3 regions of the Gracilibacillus phocaeensis genome follow, and region 2 is predicted to be linked to each of the others. Evidence: riboswitches for the same ligand, from Rfam matches in the RefSeq annotation. Region 2 holds a riboswitch; each other region holds the start of a gene.
What was found. A riboswitch is a leader RNA that binds a small molecule or an ion and turns the genes downstream of it on or off. The one in region 2 is predicted to bind thiamine pyrophosphate.
Positions count from the first base shown of each region.

Region 1: linked by a shared signal. The riboswitch ahead of tenA (thiaminase II) and the one ahead of tenA (thiaminase II) in region 2 are both predicted to bind thiamine pyrophosphate.
Region 3: linked by a shared signal. The riboswitch ahead of E0E32_RS11065 (thiamine phosphate synthase) and the one ahead of tenA (thiaminase II) in region 2 are both predicted to bind thiamine pyrophosphate.

Region 1 is NZ_LR131141.1:320,238-326,444, forward strand. It holds gene E0E32_RS01965 (exo-rhamnogalacturonan lyase family protein) at 1-176, shown strand, start outside; gene E0E32_RS01970 (DUF1961 family protein) at 188-877, shown strand; one part of gene E0E32_RS01975 (IS3 family transposase) at 940-1,862, opposite strand; one part of gene E0E32_RS01975 (IS3 family transposase) at 1,862-2,507, opposite strand; TPP riboswitch at 2,741-2,843, shown strand; gene tenA (thiaminase II) at 2,939-3,607, shown strand; gene E0E32_RS01985 (hypothetical protein) at 3,794-4,105, shown strand; gene E0E32_RS01990 (sulfurtransferase) at 4,365-5,207, opposite strand; gene E0E32_RS01995 (quinone oxidoreductase family protein) at 5,454-6,207, opposite strand, start outside.
Region 2 is NZ_LR131143.1:85,359-91,565, reverse strand. It holds gene ytzI (YtzI protein) at 102-263, shown strand; gene E0E32_RS04970 (organic hydroperoxide resistance protein) at 415-837, shown strand; gene E0E32_RS04965 (hypothetical protein) at 1,340-1,648, opposite strand; gene E0E32_RS04960 (CynX/NimT family MFS transporter) at 1,737-2,936, opposite strand; gene lepB (signal peptidase I) at 3,137-3,685, shown strand; TPP riboswitch at 3,735-3,841, shown strand; gene tenA (thiaminase II) at 3,967-4,662, shown strand; gene thiD (bifunctional hydroxymethylpyrimidine kinase/phosphomethylpyrimidine kinase) at 4,655-5,479, shown strand; gene thiM (hydroxyethylthiazole kinase) at 5,476-6,207, shown strand, end outside.
Region 3 is NZ_LR131144.1:692,554-698,760, reverse strand. It holds gene E0E32_RS11085 (ThiF family adenylyltransferase) at 1-453, opposite strand, end outside; gene E0E32_RS11080 (thiazole synthase) at 453-1,211, opposite strand; gene thiS (sulfur carrier protein ThiS) at 1,216-1,425, opposite strand; gene thiO (glycine oxidase ThiO) at 1,443-2,579, opposite strand; gene E0E32_RS11065 (thiamine phosphate synthase) at 2,576-3,193, opposite strand; TPP riboswitch at 3,301-3,396, opposite strand; gene ilvB (biosynthetic-type acetolactate synthase large subunit) at 4,183-5,916, shown strand; gene ilvN (acetolactate synthase small subunit) at 5,913-6,207, shown strand, end outside.

The DNA.
Region 1 (6,207 bases), on a different contig from region 2:
TTAAGTCACCATTACATGTGGAGGAGATTACAGATTATTTACACCCCATACTAGAAATAAAAGACATTTCAACGAATACAGCTGCGCAATGGTCTTTGAACGTTATCATCTGTTTGGAATTAGTAGAAAATTATTTGGACCATTCTTATGAAAAGATGTTAAAGGCAACAAACTAGGAGGTGAACCGATGTATTGGCAAGAACAGTATAACCATCAATTAATCTATCATAACCCATTAAAGAGTCATACGGATATCAAGGATTTTCGCCTGGAGGGAGAGGCTGCCTTCAGTTTTCCTTTGCAACGTTTGCGAATGGAAAACATCAAAGATCCGAAAGAGGGACAAAAATCAAACTTTGTCTTATGGTGTCAAGATCATTTTCCTGAGAATATAGCTATAACTTGGGATTTTTGGCCGATTAGAGAACCAGGATTATGCATTCTTTTCTTTGCTGCAACTGGGAAAACGGGAGAGGATTTGTTTCATCCTTCTTTGGCGAAGCGAACAGGTATATATGATGAATACCATCATGGCGATATCAATGCCTATCATGTATCTTATTATAGAAGAAAATGGGAAGATGAACGGCAATTTCACACCAGTAATTTGAGGAAAAGCTATGGCTTCCACTTGGTGTCACAAGGGGCAGATCCATTGCCAAGTGTTGTCGACGCCAATGGTCCTTATCATATAGAATTGGTGAAATATCAAGAAAATATCCAATTTTACATCAATCAGTTGTTGATCTTTCAGTTTTATGATGATGGTGAAACACATGGTTCGATTCTACGGGATGGTAGAATCGGATTTAGGCAAATGGCCCCCTTAATAGCAGAATACGCAAACTTCAACGTATTCCAGATTAATAAAAAATAAGGGAAAGCACCTTTTCTGTTTGAACTGTGCCCCGTCAAGTAGACAGTAAAAAAACAAAAACTCTATGCAACAGCCTGGTCCCGATATTCCAACGGTGTCAGGCTGTTTAATTTCTCCTGGTAACGTTCTTCATTATAAAATTGGATATATCGATCAATATCCTCTACTAATTCTTCAAAGCTCTTATATCGTTTTAAATCATAAGATTCACTTTTAAAATGGCCAAAAAAGCTTTCTACAGGCGCATTATCAATACATTTCCCAACACGGGACATGCTGCGTGTAATCTCGGCTTTTGTTGTCACCAAACGATATTCCCTCGATGTATATTGCGAACCCCGATCACTATGCAGTAAAGGCGTGGCACCTGGATTTGCTTCCAGTGCTGCTTTAATGGTTTCCATAACCAGCTCATTATCGTTATAATAACCAACCTTATAGGCAACAATCGAACCATCATAAAGGTCTTTAATGACGCTTAAATAAGCTTTATGACTCAGGCTGTATTTTAAATGTGTGATATCCGTTACCCATTTCTGATTTGGCTTGTCTGCCGTAAATTCCCGGTTCAAAATATTCTCCTCCATGTTGACGTAGCTTGTTTTGGTGGAATATCCATTCGAACGACGGATAAATGATTTTAAGCCTAATAAAATCATCAAACGACGAATGCGCTTCAGATTATATCGTTTTCCGTATTTGCGATCAATCACCATTCTGATTCGCCGATAGCCATAGATTCCTCCGTACTGTTTAAAAATCATTTGGATTTTCTTGATTAGCCATGCATTTTCGTCTTCTTGCTCGCCTGGTATGTGATGCAGCCACTTATAATATCCAGAACGGGACACCTTTAAAATATCGCATAGTAATTGAATCGGCATGCCTGTTTCTTCATGATAGGCATGAATGGCTTCAAATGCCGGGACTTGTTTCCTTAATCGTTCGATCCTCTCCTTTCGATTTCCTCTAACTTTTTTAAGAGACCAGCTTCTGCCTCCAAATATTGATTACGGTGTTCTAATTCCTTAATCCGAAGCTTTAATTTTTCTTCTTCCGTTAGATTTGGCTTAGTTTCTAATGTCTTCCCGCGGCGGTCCTGAAGAGCCTGCTCTCCGTCTTTCTCATATTTACGAACCCAGCTATAAACCTGTTGATAGGAAACTTTATACTTCTCCGCTGCTTGATGATAATTGGAATCATTGGCAATCGCATATTGGACAATCTCTATCCGTTCTTTGAATGTGGTTTTACGTCCTTCGCTCATTTTAACGCTTCCTTTACTAGTGGATTTTATTGCTTTACCACTAGTATAAAGCTTTATCCAACGACGTAAAACGGAAGTGGACGAAATATTAAATTGTTCACATGTTACCTTGAGGCTATTTTCTTGTTCAAGATAGAACGCTACAGCCTGTCTTTTTAATTCCTCTGGGTACTGTTTCCAATTCCTTGACTCCTTCAATCCATCTATCCCATTACTTTTATATTTACGAACCCATTCTTTCACCGTATTTTCATACATTTCGTATTTTCTTGCGATAGCACTAATCGGTTTCTTTTCTTCCGTCACCTTTTGTACAATCTCCATACGTTCTTCTAGCGTATGTTTGGTTATTCTTTTAGACATTAAAAATACTCCCTTCCTAGTAGGAGAGAATTTTTATTATTTCTCTGTCTACTATAAAGGGAGCCTATCACCTTTAGTCGCTGCTTTTGTTCCCAATTCTCATTGGAACATGATTCCAATCATGAGACCAAAAACCATGAGGGCTATTCTGTGTACAATTGCTATTCACCAAATCCTCAAGGCTTGACTTCTCGATTTGTTCTGCTAGCATGAAGACAACAGAATAAATTCAAATTTTCTACTAGGGGCGCCGTAATGGCTGAGATAAATGTATATTTAGCACCCTTAGAACCTGATCTGGTTAAGGCCAGCGGAGGGAAGTAGATTCAGCAGTTAAAGTATACACTGCATTTATGTGCGTGTATATCTTTTCCTATGCCAATACTTCCTTCTACTAGTCTTTAGAAAAAAGATGATGAGGAGGATTTTTTATGACATTTACAGATGAATTACGTGCTGCAACGAAGGAGAGCTGGAAAAAAAGTTTAAAACATCCATTTGTACAAGGGATTGTGAAGGGAGATTTACCGCTAGAAACATTCAAATTCTATATTTTGCAAGACATTTATTATTTAAAACACTACGGTAAAATTCATGCTATTGCTGCCTCACAAGCAGATGATTTTAAATTAACCGCTCTTCTAGCTGATAAAGCCCGATTTACAGCAGAAGCCGAGCTAACTGTGCATAAGCAACATGCTGAGATTTTACATATTACACAGGAAGATATCGACAACTTTAAACCTGCTCCAACTGCCTATGCGTATACCTCTCATTTATATCGGGCCACCATGTCTGGGAATCTTGCACATTCTGTTGCTGCGATTTTACCATGCTACTGGTTATATGCAGATATCGGAAAAGCAAATGAATCGGCAACACCAGAACCGGAAATTTATCGTAACTGGATTAATATGTATGCAAGTGATTGGTTTCAAGATGCAACGAATGAAATGATTGATTTACTAAACAGATTGGTTGAAACAATGAATGATCACGAAAAAGAGAAAGTAAAGGAACAATTTATTATTGCAAAAGAGTATGAACTTCTGTTTTGGGAAATGTCTTATAACAGGGAAAGCTGGCTTTCAGAAAAGTAAGTTTTCGAAATGCTTTCATTGTTAGAATGGTAAACATTCATTCGTGTTTGATAGTTGAATCCAAAAATCTTGCGCTCTAGTGGTTACTAGGGTCACCAACTTGCTTTCTTCGGTAAAACATGGTAAATACTCTGAATAGGAAGAAGTTAGATCCAACTATATGGGATAATGTGAGGTGTTATTGTCATGACCTATTTGTTTGCTCATGGACTTGGTCAACATTCTAGTAGCTGGAAAATAACGTTAGACTACATAGAAATGACAGAGAGAGTAGCTTTACCTGATTTATACACCTTGGTCGAAACAGACAAGATGGATTATCACAATCTGTATCAAGCTTTTTGCGGAGAAAAAGATCAGGCAAATCGAAAAGCAGCTGAACGATTGAGTCATCGAATAAAGGGAGCAAACTTTGGAATAATTGAAAAAGCAGGACATGAAGCAAATGTAGATAGCCCGAAACCCTTGGCGGAAATAATAAAAGGTTTTTGGTGCTAGAATTAAAAAAAAGAAGGATCCAAAAACAGAATGAAAATTAATTTTCTGTATATGGGTCCTTCGTTTAACAATCATCCTATAACCAAAAATAAGGACTTATAATTGGCTTCCACCTGTTACATCAAGATGATGGCCGGTAATATAAGAAGATCGATCGCTTGCTAGGAAAGCGACTGCTGGGAGTGATATCCTCCATTCGTGATCATACCATTCCATATAAATCTGCCCATCAATTACTCAGACATAACATTTTTCCAAACTACTCTTCTTTTGTCTCTACTTTATTTTCATCGTAGGAAATCCAGTCACTAAAGCTTCCTGGATACAGTTTTACATTTTCAAAGCCTGCAAGTTTGAGTGCTAGTATGTTCGGACAGGCAGATACGCCTGAGCCACAGGAAACAATAATCTCTTCATCCTGCTTCAAATGACCGAAATGACTTTTAAGCTCCTCCGGGTTTTTCCAAGCTCCGTTATCTGCCAATACCTCTTTCCAAAAATAATTCTTCGCGCCGGGAATATGCCCCGCTTTTCGGTACATGGGTTCCACTTTGCCTAAATAACGGTTTTTAGAGCGTGAATCGATTAAATGAGCAGACTGATCTTCTAGTTTTTCTTTCACCTCATCTATGTCTGCCTTCTCACCTGTACGGATGGCAGGGTGGTACGTTTTTGTTTCTGGCTGGGGAGCTTCATCTGTCACCTTATTTCCATCGATGACCCATTGTTCATATCCTCCGTCTAGCACATAAACGTTTTCGTGACCGAGATAATATAATAGCCACCACATTCTGGCGGCAAACATATCATTGGATTGATCGTAGATAATAACCGTTGTCTGATTATCTATCCCAATCTGGCCAAGTTTTGCTGCCAACCTCTTCGTATCAGGCAGAGGATGGTTTCCCCCGTGTTTTTCTTTTTTACCGGACAGCTCCTTGTCCAGATCCATGTAGACCGCACCAGGTAAATGATCTTTTGCGTATAAATTCCTTCCCGCTTCCGGATCATCAAGCTGAAATCGGACATCAACAATCACTGTATGATACTCTGGGTTTTGTAAACGATTTTTTAACTGGTTGACGCTAATCAAATAAGACATAGGATCCCTCCAGAATTTGGCTCATAAAATACTTCTTTACTTTCTATTCAATGAAACATATGCTGCATTTTCTTTTCTTTATTTTAAATATTTATTGCCATTACTGTCCATTCTAACCTATGCAACTGATTCTACAAAGTATATTGTTTCTCTTAAAGCAGTGCTTTAACCATTGTCTGGCACACTTCAGTTGATACTTTTAGTGAATAAAGCTTTTACGAAAACAGAATGGTCCATAAATCACATTCAAGTATCCATCTTTATAAGAATTTTACCGATATGTCTGTTATTTTTCATTTTCTCAAAGGCGTATTCCATTTCGTCCATGCTGTATATGCTATCGATAGGTGTGCTGATTTTATCTTTATAAACCAGGTTCATGACATCGTGAACCGTTTTTCTTAATTTTATTGGATAATCATTCATGATACTGCCCGAGCTGTAACCGAGTATACTTAAATTTTTAGAATGAATGATTTCGGTATTCAGGTAACCTGCCTGAAAACTGCTATGACCATATGTGATCAGATGCCCATACATGGATAGTCGCAATAAATCCTGTTCTATAGATTCACCGCCGATCGGATTAAAAATCCTATCATATAACTTATCTGTATCATTTGCTGGTCTGTCTCTTAATATCAAATGATCTGCCCCTAGTGACTCTACATATTGTTTTTTATTTGATTTTGTCAAGGCGGTTACATGAGCCCCTTGATATTTACAAAATTGAACAAGTAGGGAGCCTACACCTCCACTGGCACCATAAATAAAAACCTGATCATTCGGCTTAATATGAGTAACGTGAAAAACTAAATCATATGCGGTAACGCCATTACTTATATTGGCAGCTACAGCTCTTGAACATAAATTATTTTTTAGTTTAAAGACTTGATTTTTATTGATATTTACCTGCTCCGCGAACGTACCGCCTTGTTTTATCGCCGCTACTTTTTCCCCTATGTGAAAATCTTTTATATTTTCACTAACACGTTTAATA
Region 2 (6,207 bases):
TATCTTATGAACGGGATAACGAAGAAGTGCGGGCAGTATCTAAGAGTGGGTAAATATGATATAATGGAACCCACTTATTTGGAATAAAGGAAGGTATACGCATGTGGGTAGTTATCTTAGTATCTGCAGCTTTTGTTATTCTGGTGCTGGTCTTATCCCTCTTAACCTTGAATAAAGGCTATGGATATAAGCATACAGTGGACCCCTTACCAGAAGAAGAAAAGCAGAAGGATGAGGAAAAAGAAAGTGACCGAGAAGAATAAAGGTCACTTTCTTTGTTTTTTCGATTCGAATAAGTTTGTCCACTCTTTTGATTTTCTATGTTTAAATTTGTAGAAGAAAAGGAATAGTACGGATAGGGTAAATAGTATAGAACAAATATGATGTTCAAATTAATAAAAAGGAGTGGATAGAGTGAGTAAAGTATTTTTTACTTCAAAAGCAACAGCAAAAGGCGGTCGTGACGGTTTCGCTAAATCGGATGATGGTATCATTGATGTGAATCTAGTCAACCCTGCTGGTGGTGAAAGTAAGGAGAAAGGCTCTAATCCAGAACAACTATTTGCGGCAGGTTATTCGGCATGTTATGATGGTGCCTTGAATCTGATGGCCTCCAATGCCAAGAAAGACATCGATTCTACGACATCCGCAGAAGTGAGCCTGATGCAAGATGAAGCAGACGATGGTTTTAAGATAGGGGTTGTCTTGAACGTGGAGATTAAAGGTGTTTCCCAAGCAGAAGCAGAAGATCTCGCTAACCAAGCGCATGAATTCTGCCCTTACTCAAAGGCAACTAGAGGAAATATCGATGTAGAATTAAACGTAACAACCGGTTAAGGATATAAATAACAAAAGGCGTGGGCATTTGCTCACGCCTTTTCACTGAGTATTCATAAGGAAAATCGGGCAAACGCTGCCCGGTCCTTTATCGATCACTCAAAGTAGTCATGGCTTGCTGATTTGCAGAATGTTAGTGCCCTGAGTTCTTCATCCTCACAGTCCAATTGATTGTAGCACTATTTCCCAGCGAAGAAAATAGGTGTAGACTCCATAGAGGTTCGCAGGCTAAGATTGTAACCTCTTGGGACTGCGGTTACTAACCCGGACGTTTTTTTATTGCCCTTTTATAAAAAACTAGCATTCACTCAAAATCTGAGCGAATGCTAGTTTTTTCCATAAACCATTAAAAGGCTTAACGATGTTTAAAATAATCACTGAATGCATGGAAAATTTCAATCCCTTGATACAACCATACACTCAAAGCAGCAGTGGAAAACAATCCAATCATAAAAATCCGAAACCACATCATGAGTTATTCCTCCTTCTTTTTTTGGCATGCTTATGAGGAATGTCTGCATGTGATCAGATAATTAGATTGATAAAAGACTGCCAGCAAATGACCATTGCCTAGTAGTAAAGAAGGAACGATACATACCAACAATATCAAGAATAATGTGTCATAGCTAACTGCTGTATTCGATAATAAGCTGGCATCCATGGCAGGATCACTATCATCTATTTGTTGATAATAGTAATCTGTGCTATCGGTTAGCTCTGCAGAAACCAAAGCCGTTCCTTCATGATGATCAGCTGTCAAATAGGGAGAAATAATAAACAATAAGCCAATGGCAATCATCCAATGTTTCATCCGTTTATCTCTCTCCTTCATATATTCCTAATTATGTCTATGATTATACGCCCTTTTTTGTGCAGGATAAAGTGGTTTGCTTGCAAGCTCACTCTTCCAAGACGTTTTTATTCCTGCTCGCTCCCAAACCAAAGCTTATCATGACGAGGGTCAGGATTGTAATCGTCACAATCGATGGCTTCCAGGAATGGGTGATATCAAACAGAAAACCGATGGCAATGGGACCAACGGCCGCTAATAAATATCCGAAGGACTGGGCCATGCCTGATAACTCGGCAGCCTGTTTAGCCGTTGTGGTCCGGAGTCCAAGCAGAGCCAGCGCTAAGCTGATGCTGGAGCCAAGCATAAGTCCAATTAAGGTAACTGCAATCGAGGTGCCAATCATACCTGGGTCAAAATAGAGAAGCGCATATCCAATTGCGCCGCAAAGGCCAAAGATGACGACCAATGGCTGTTGGTTAGGAATCCTACCTGCAATCACCGGTGTAAAAAACGTTGCCGGTAAACCAATAAACTGCATATAAGCGACATACCAACCTGCAGTAGAGGCACTATAGCCATGGGAAATGAGGATTTCCGCCAGCCAAGAAATGGTGACGTAAAATACAAATGATTGTAACCCCATAAATACGGTAACCTGCCAAGCGATTGGTGAACGCATCAATTTTCCGCGCTTTGGTTCCATTAATTGCTGTTCCTGTGTTTTGGAACGGAGCTTGATGACGATAGACCAGACAATGATCCCTGCGACAGTGAGTATACTCCAGCTAGTTAATGACCACTGCCATCCTAAGTCTAAGGACACCGTCAATGGTACACTTACACCAGATGCTGTAGCTGCAAACATGGACATCGAGGTCGTATATACGCCAGTCATCAATCCAACTTTTGCTGGGAAACTACTCTTAATTAGACTAGGTAACAGCACATTAATAATCGCAATACCTACCCCGATCAAGGCTGTTCCAATAAATAACAGCGCAATAAGGGAAGTCGATCGTATCCAAATCCCAACAAGTAATATTAGCAAACCATATAATAAGGCCTTTTCATTACTTGCTTTATTTGCAATTCTAGGTGCCAACGGGGACATAAAGGCAAAGGCTAACAAAGGCAGACTGGTCAGAAAACCAGCTAACCCGTTGCTGATGGCAAGATCTTCTCGGATAATCCCGATAATAGGCCCTACCCCAGTAATGGCTGGACGAAGGTTAAATGCTAATAAAATAATACCAGCAACCATCAAAATAGATAGGTAGCGTTTATTGGTTTGTGAAGAGGTTTCCATTTTTTTCACCTGATTTTCTTTGTATTTATTTCTGTCAGAGCCAATCATCTCGATTTCCAACAAGTTAGATCATGATATTTACCTAGGACATACAGAATATGTTAAACTATTTGGTAGTATTTTAGATGGATTTGCATTACAATAGAATAACATATAATAATGGTTAGAGGAAGTCTCAATCGGAAGAAAGAAGGTCAATTATGGAGAGCAAAGTATGGCAGGAGATCTTTTCATGGATACGAGCGATTTTGGTAGCACTATTGATTGTGCTGGTCTGTCGCTACTTCTTGATCACTCCGTCGATCGTCAAGGGAGAGTCGATGATGCCCAACTTGGAAGACGGGGATCGTATTATTTTAAGCAAAGTAAGCACGATTAATCGTTTTGATGAGGTAGCTTTTAAGGCTCCTGATTCAAAGGATAATTATGTGAAGCGAGTGATCGGTTTTGAAGGGGATACGATTTCCATGGAAAATGATCAACTCTATATTAATGGTGAACTACACGAAGAGCCTTATTTAGCAGAAACAAAAGCAGATTTACCAGATGAGGTACACTTAACCGGTAATTTCACTCTAGAAGACTTGACCGGGGAAAAAACAGTTCCTGAGGGAAAGGTGTTCGTGTTGGGAGATAATCGCCGTGTAAGTAAGGATAGTCGTGAATTTGGCTTCATTGATGAAGATGCCATTATTGGCGATGTTAAAATGAGGATTTGGCCGATTGAATCATTTGGTATTATTCCTTAACTTGACATCAAGTCTTATCCATGATTAAGTAAAAGTAACTTCATAATTGATATTCCGCTAGGGGTGCTGTGACAACAGCTGAGATAAGAATGTTTTCTTGATCCCTTAGAACCTGAACTGGTTAATACCAGCGTAGGGAAGTGGAGCAGGATGGTATATGGGATAAATATACCTTGTATTTGATGAATCAATGATACGAAAACCGCTCCGCTTTTATTAGTGGGGCGGTTTTTTTGCATGTCAATATGAGGTTATCATTTAAAAAACAGGAGGGAAACGAGATGACATTTAGTGAAGAATTACGAGCAGCAGCAGACGATATTTATCAAGGGATTTTCCAACATCCTTTTGTAGTGGGTATTGGAAAAGGGGATTTGCATAAGGAAGCGATTATCCACTATGTCAAGGCGGATTATGAATATCTTAATGCCTTTATCAATATCTATGGGATCGCGATCGCTAAGGGTGATACAAGAAAGGAAATGGCCTATTTCCATGAGAAGATCAGCTTTATCCTTCATAGTGAGATTCATCCGCATCACAACCTTTGTCAGGTGGCGGGAGTTCATTATGATGACTTACAAGGATACCCTTTACCACCATCTGCTCATCATTATGTTACGCATATGAAAAGTGTGGCGCAGCAAGGAAGTATGGGAGAACTAATCGCCGCATTGCTTCCTTGTCCATGGACTTATTTGGAGATCGGGCAGCATTTAAATGAGGTGTATCAGCCAACAGAAGATCACCCATTCTATGACTGGATTCAATTTTATGCCAATCCGGAAACAGGTTCCATTACCACCGAACTATGTCAACGTTTAGATGAGTGGGCGGAAGGGGTAAGGGAACAGGAGAAGGAAAAAGCGAAACAAGCCTTTATTAAAAGTTGTCAGTTAGAATATCTGTTTTGGGAAATGGCCTATCAAGTAGAGGAGTGGCCGTTTGCTTTAGAAGGGAGACCAACGAATGAGTAAAGTAGCTTCTGCATTAACCATAGCGGGTACCGATCCAACCGGGGGTGCTGGTATCCAGGCGGATCTAAAGAGCTTTCAAGAACGGGAAGTATATGGCATGAGTGTGATTACTTCTGTAGTAGCCCAAAATACGCTAGGTGTTCAAGAAGTACGGCATTTAGATGTGGATTTTATTGAAAAGCAGCTAGACATGGTATTAAACGATATTTCACCGCAAGCGATAAAAACAGGTATGATTGCAACGGTAGCGATGATGGAGCGAATTGCTCAAAAGATAGAGACTGCTGATAAGCCTTATGTTATAGATCCTGTCATGGTAGCCACCAGTGGAGATTCTTTAATGGATGAGGCTTCCAAACAAGTGATTCGTGACCAGCTTGTACCACTCGCGTCTGTTGTCACGCCGAATATTCCGGAGGCAGAGACGTTGGTAGATTTCAAAATAACGAATAGTCAAATGGCAGAAAAGGCAGCTAAGTTGATCGTGAAAGAGCTGGGTGCAGCAGCGACTGTTATTAAGGGCGGTCACTTAGCCGATGAACCAACGGATATCCTTTATGATGGCGTGTCTTTCGAGTATCTCAAGGCCAAGCGAGTGAATACGAAGCACACACATGGAACAGGATGCACGTTTTCGGCAGTAATTACGGCCGAATTGGCAAAAGGAAAATCGATTAAAGAAGCAGTACAGCTAGCCAAAGCATTTATTACGGATGCTATTCAATATCCATTAGAGCTTGGTAAGGGGAATGGTCCAACCAATCATTGGGGACACCGGTTGCAAGGATTACCTTATCAAAGAGAGGAGTTATCATGAAACACTTAATGGAACAAGTTCGTCAGGAACAGCCTCTTATTCATAATATAACTAACCAAGTCGTGATGAATTTTACAGCAAATGGTTTGTATGCTGTTGGCGCTGCACCGGTAATGGCGCATGCCAAGGAAGAAGTAGAAGAGATGGCCCAGCAGGCAAGCGCTCTTGTCTTAAATATTGGTACCCTGACACAAGAACAAGTGGATGCGATGATTTTGGCGGGGAAGGCGGCCAATAAAGCAGGAGTTCCCGTTGTATTTGATCCTGTTGGTGTAGGGGCAACCGCATTTCGCATGGCATCTGCTGAACGAATTTTACAAGAAGTGGATCTTGCCTGTATTCGCGGAAATGCTGGTGAGATAGCAAGCTTGGCTGGAGTAAAGACAGAAGTGAAGGGAGTAGAGGGTGCGCAAGATTTACCAATGAAAGAGATTGCGCAACAAGGTTTTGACCGTTTGCAGGTTCCATTAGTGATTACCGGTGCGCAAGATGTATTGATTAATCGAGAGCAGCTAATCGTCATTAGTAATGGGCACCCCTTATTAACCAAGATTACCGGTGCGGGATGTTTACTGACGGCTGTAGTAGCCGCTTTTATTACGGTGGAGGATGATTTATTAGAAGCGGCAGCAGCGGCGGTGAGCTATTACGGAATAGCAGCTGAAAAAGCGGCTGAACGAAGTAACCATCCTGGCAGTTTTCAAGTATCTTTCTTAAATGAGTTAAAT
Region 3 (6,207 bases), on a different contig from region 2:
AACAGCTCCGTAAATCCATGGTTTTTGATACTTCTGTGCGATATCATTCAGTATAAGCCTTGTCTCAAAATTATCGGTAGCGTCAATAATTAAATCCGCTTCAGGCACCACTTTTCTTAATATATCGACTTCGGCATCTCCGACAATCGCATGTATTTGGACATGATGATTTACTTCAGCAAGCCTTTGTCTGGCAGCAATTGCCTTTGGTGTTTTTTGCTTCATATCCGTTTCACTAAATAGCTGTTGCCTCTGCAGATTACTTTCTTCCACATAATCTCGATCAATTAATGTCAACTGGCCAATACCTGCTCGTGTCAATGCCTCCGCACTGCTTGATCCCAACGCACCTGCGCCGACAATCAGTACATGGCTTTGACTAAGCTTTGTTTGGCCTGTCTCACCAATTGGTACAAATAAGACTTGGCGTTGATAACGATTCGTCTCCAACATTAGCTCCCTACCTCCGGACTGCTAGCTACCGCATATGCCTTCTTCGTGATTCTTCCTGCTTGATAGCCAAGTCGGCCGGCCTCTACTGCATATTTCATCGCCTTAGCCATTTTCACAGGGTCTTCTGCTCCGGAAACGGCGGTATTCAACAAGATACCATCTGCACCCAACTCCATAGCATACGCTGCATCAGCCGGCGAACCGATACCTGCATCCACGATAACCGGAACGTTCGATTGTTCGATAATATAAGAAAGGTTCAACGGGTTGATAATTCCTTGACCGCTTCCGATCGGGGAAGCTCCGGGCATGATGGCATGCGCTCCCGCCTCCTCCAGCTTTTTGGCTAATACCACATCATCTGAGGTATATGGAAGCACGGTAAATCCTGCTGCCACCAGCTCTTCCGTTGCTTTTAGTGTCTCGATCGGATCTGGCAGCAATGTTTTATCACAACCAATAACCTCCACTTTCACCATATCGCATCGCCCTGAAGCGGCAGCTAAATTAGCGATTCGCACCGCTTCTTTCGCATCCTTTGCCCCTGCCGTATTCGGTAAAAAAGTATAGCGGTTTACATCTATTTTTTCTAAAAAATTGGGCAGGGATGGGTCGTAGATATTCATCCTTCTCACGGAAAAAGTAAGAACTTCTACCTCTGATTGATCTACTGCCTGCTTTTGAATATCAAAATCAGGATATTTGCCAGTCCCTAAGAACAAACGAGAAGCAAACGAATAGTTTCCAATATTAAGCATTTGCTTATCCTCCTCCAACGAAATGAACAATCTCAATCTTGTCTCCATCTTCTAACACCGCTTGTTTATGTCTTTCTTTCTGTAATATCTGTTGATTATGCTCGATAATCAACGGTTTATCTTGCAACCCCAGAAACTCAAGTAAATCTTTGATGTGTTTTACTCCTTCTTTTACTTCCATATAATTTCCATTAACGATTATTTCCACATGCATGCACCTGCCTTTTGTGTTTATTCCAAACTTGTGACATTTGCTGATGGATCTCGTGCTTGACCACCACGAAAAAAATCGTAATAAAGTGGACGAACCGACTTGTTTTCAACTAAGTCTGCTAGATAGATGCCTGTAATCGCTGATAATAGAATGCCATTGCGATAGTGTCCCTTGGCAGCATATAAACCGTTGATTCCAGGAATCTCACCCAGGTAAGGACGTTCATCGGCGGTAGCTGGTCTGATCCCTGCCCAAAAACAATTTATTGTTGCCTCTGCCAGCTGCGGAACCATCTGTTCTGCTCGTGATAATAGCCCTTGAACACTTGCTGCGTGGACATGTTTATCTGCTTTTCCTGGTATAGATGAAGCGCCAACTACCACCTTGTTGCCTTGCTTGGGGACAAGGTAACAGCCGTCCATCCACAGGGTTGTTTGAAATAAGCGCTGCTCTGATTCCAATAGCAGACATTCCCCTTTTACAGGAATAATGGCATATTCATCAGGCAGCAGATCATCGCCAAATGCTCCCGTTGCTACAATGACTTGATCAGCGTAATAGGTTCCTTTTGTGGTTCGTATACCATAAACCTTTTTATTTTCCCTTAGCAGTTCAACTGCTTTTTCCTGTTCATGAAGCATGACACCATGACGATAGGCGGCAAGGGAAAATGCTTTTGTCAGATGATAAGCGGACACCTGACCATCATTCGGCAGGTAAAGAACCGTGTGAAGCTCCTCTGTCAAACTTGGTTCCATCTTTCTCGCTTCTTCTGTCGACAGCAAATAAGCAGGATAACCAGCTTCCTGTTGAAAAGTTGCCAGGCTTTTCAACGTATTGTATTGCTGCTGATCAAAAGCGAACTTCATGATTCCTTTATGAACATACTGAATATCCATCCCTGCTTCTTCCCAAAGCTCAACTGATAAATCTGCAAATAACGCTCTGCTTTCTTGAGCAAATTGAAAAAGAGGACTTGCTTGTGTGAATTCTCCTTGAGCACCTAGCATTCCTGCCGCAGCACTAGAGGCCTCACAACCGATTTGATCCCTTTCAACTATCAGCACCTGATAACCTCTTTTGGACAATTGATAAGCAATCGAACAACCAATCACGCCGCCACCAACAATGATTTGATCAAATGTCTTTTTCACTTTCCACCTTCTTTCCTGTTATTCAACACTTGCAGGTAAGCCTTTATTGTTTGTATCGGATCCGCCGCCTGCCAAATACCTGACATGATAGCTATCCCACTTGCCCCTGACTTGATTATTTCTTTTGTTCGATCAGGTGTAATGCCGCCAATAGCATAGACCGGTACCGATAGTTCTTCGCTTAATTGCCGAAGATTAGCTATTCCTCTTGGTCGTTGATTCGGCTTAGAACTGCTAGGATAAATATGACCATATAACAAGTAATCTGCTCCCTCTTGTTGAGCCTGTTCAGCCTCTGCTAACGAATGGACAGATTTCCCTGTAAGAAGCGTTGGGAAGCAATTTTTAACCAATGAAACAGCTAGACTGTGATAGGCCAACTGGACTCCTGCACATTGTTTCATCACGGCAATGTCAACTCTGTCATTTACGATTAGTTTCGTTAAGGGTAACCCGCTAGTTTTTAATACTTCGATTAGTTCCAGAATATCTTTTGCTGACTTATTCTTTTCTCTTATATGCAAATAATCAATATCCCCATGAATACGCTTTACTATTTGTACATGCCGTTTAGAAAAATCGCCATCACTGATAAGATGCAGTGATTTATCCATCTCCATTACTCCTTTCTTCGTTGAGCCGGAAGAAACGAAAAAAACCACTTATCCAGTTAGGACAAGTGGCTTCGATTATATAAAATTCATTTGTCGAATAATATATCGTCATGCTTCCGCCACTTCCCTACGCTAGTGTTAACCAGATCAGGTTCAAAGGGTCCGAATACTCGTCTCAGCCAAAGGCTCCCCTAGTGTTGATGTTGATTATGAAATTAGAACTACCTCCAAAGCATAACACATCCTGTTTTATTTTTACAGGTGTTTTTCAAAATCGTAGCAGATCCATTAAAAACGATGCTAGATATGGCCAACGTTATTGTTATGGGCATTAGAAATATGCTTTTATACTCTTCCTACCTGTCTATTTTAAGATAGAAAGCGCTTCCGTTTTTAGTGGATTCCGTACTTTCTTATTTTTAACGAAAAAATCCGCAAAAAACAGTTGACCTATCGTCTTTTTAGTTGTATTATTGTCGTCAATCAGATTTTTCTGAAAATTACACATTTAAAAACTTTTTTGTGGACAGAATAAGCGATATCGTATACTATAACAATAAGCGAATATGTTTAAAAACGCGGACGGGAAAAAAGGATCAGGATCATGTATGCTGCAGAGAGCCAAGACAGGTGGAAACTTGGCCATACACCTTATCTGACTACTCATCCCTGAGTGCTATGCTGAACGGTTCTCCCATTAAGTATAGCCAGGTATTACACAGTACCTGTTATCCAATCAAAGCTATTTGATTTTGTAAATAGCTTTATGAGGCAATGTTTGTGAGAATATTGCAAATCAGGGTGGTACCGTGAAAAGAAAGGCCTTTTCACCCTTGATCTCTGCTACACTAGTGGCGGAAATCAAGGGTGAGATGGCCTTTTTTAGTGTAAGGAAAAGACAATAGCCATACTTTTCTTTGTACCATAAACATCTTCTAATACCAATAAATCAAGGTGATTGTTGATAATTATTAATAGGAGGGATTAACGTGGAAAACACACAAAAGCAAGCAAATGAAGCTGTAGAACCAAAAGAACCCAGGATTGGTGCTGATTTGCTAGTCGATGCCTTGATTAACGAAGACGTTGACACGCTATTTGGTTATCCCGGCGGTGCAGCATTACCAATCTTTGACGCATTATATAGAGCACAAGATGCCTTTGATCAAATCTTAGCTCGACATGAGCAAGGATCCATTCATGCAGCCGAGGGCTATGCCAGGGTATCAGGTAAGCCAGGAATTGTGGTAGCCACCTCTGGACCTGGTGCAACGAATTTAGTAACAGGAATTGCCGACGCAATGATTGACTCATTGCCATTAATTGTGATTACTGGCCAAGTTGCCAAAGGTGTGATTGGCAGTGACGCCTTCCAAGAGGTTGATGTCATGGGGGTTACTACACCAATTACTAAACACAATTATCAAGTAAATGATGTGAAAGATATCCCTCGTGTTGTTAAAGAGGCCTTTCATATCGCAACTACTGGTCGTCCTGGTCCTGTATTGATCGATATCCCGAAAGACGTCTCAGCCGAAATTATCAGTGATGATTTTCAAGCTAAAGTAGAGATTGATTTACCTGGATATCAGCCAACATTCAAGCCAAATCCGTTACAAACCAAAAAATTAGCGGAGGCGATCGGAAAAGCAGAGAAACCAGTATTATTAACTGGTGCTGGTATCTTAATGGCGCAAGCCTCCAAAGAGGTACAGGAATTTGCAGAAAAGTACTCACTTCCGGTTACCTCTACCTTATTGGGCTTAGGAGCATTTCCTGGCGATCATCCGCTATTTATGGGAATGGCCGGTATGCATGGCACATACGCTGCCAATACGGCCTTGTATGAATGTGATCTACTTATTAACATTGGTGCCAGGTTCGATGACCGCTTAACTGGTAAATTATCATCGTTTGCACCGAAAGCTACCGTGGCTCATGTCGACATTGACCCTGCTGAGATTGGCAAAAATGTTCCAACAGCCATACCTATCGTTGGTGACGCCAAAGAGGCATTGAAACGATTGTTGTCTCATGATATTAGCCAACCGAATCACGATGAATGGCTCGTTCGTATCCATGAAAACAAAGAAAATTACCCATTATGGTTTAACACACCGGATAAGGAAATGATCGGCCAATGGGTGATCAAACAAGTATACGAAGCCACGAATGGCAATGCGATTGTGACAACAGACGTTGGGCAGCATCAAATGTGGGCGGCGCAATACTATACCTTTAATCAGCCAAATAAATGGGTTTCATCTGGTGGTTTAGGTACGATGGGCTTTGGATTTCCTGCTGCTATTGGTGCCCAATTGGCTAATCCCGAAGAAATGGTTGTCTCGATCGTGGGCGATGGCGGTTTCCAAATGACCTTGCAGGAATTATCGATTTTACAAGAAAAAAGATTACCCGTTAAAATCATTATCGTAAACAATCAAGCACTAGGGATGGTTAGACAATGGCAAGAGAAGTTCCATGGCGAACGTTATTCCCAATCTATCTTTCAAATCCAGCCAGATTTTGTGAAACTAGCCGAGGCTTATGATGTGAGAGGAATCAAGTTAACGACACAAGAAGAATTTATCAATGCTTTACCAGATATTTTTGATTATGATGGACCTGTTCTTGTGGATGCACGGGTATTGCAGCAGGAGAATGTATTCCCTATGATTGCCCCTGGTACAGGACTAGATGAAATGATTGGGGTGAAACCATGAAACGAATTATAACAGCAACGGTTAGAAATCGCAGTGGTGTCTTAAATCGAATTACAGGGCTGTTGCAGCGTCGTCAATTCAATATTGAAAGCATCTCCGTCGGCAGAACAGAAACAGAGGACATGAGCAAGATGACGTTTGTTGTAGATGTGGAAGATTTTCAGAAATTAGAGCAAGTAACCAAGCAATTAAACAAACAAATTGATGTGATAAAAGTATCTGATATTACCGATAAAGCCATTGTTGCACGTGAATTGGCCCTGATTAAAATTGTCAGCAACAGCCAATTAC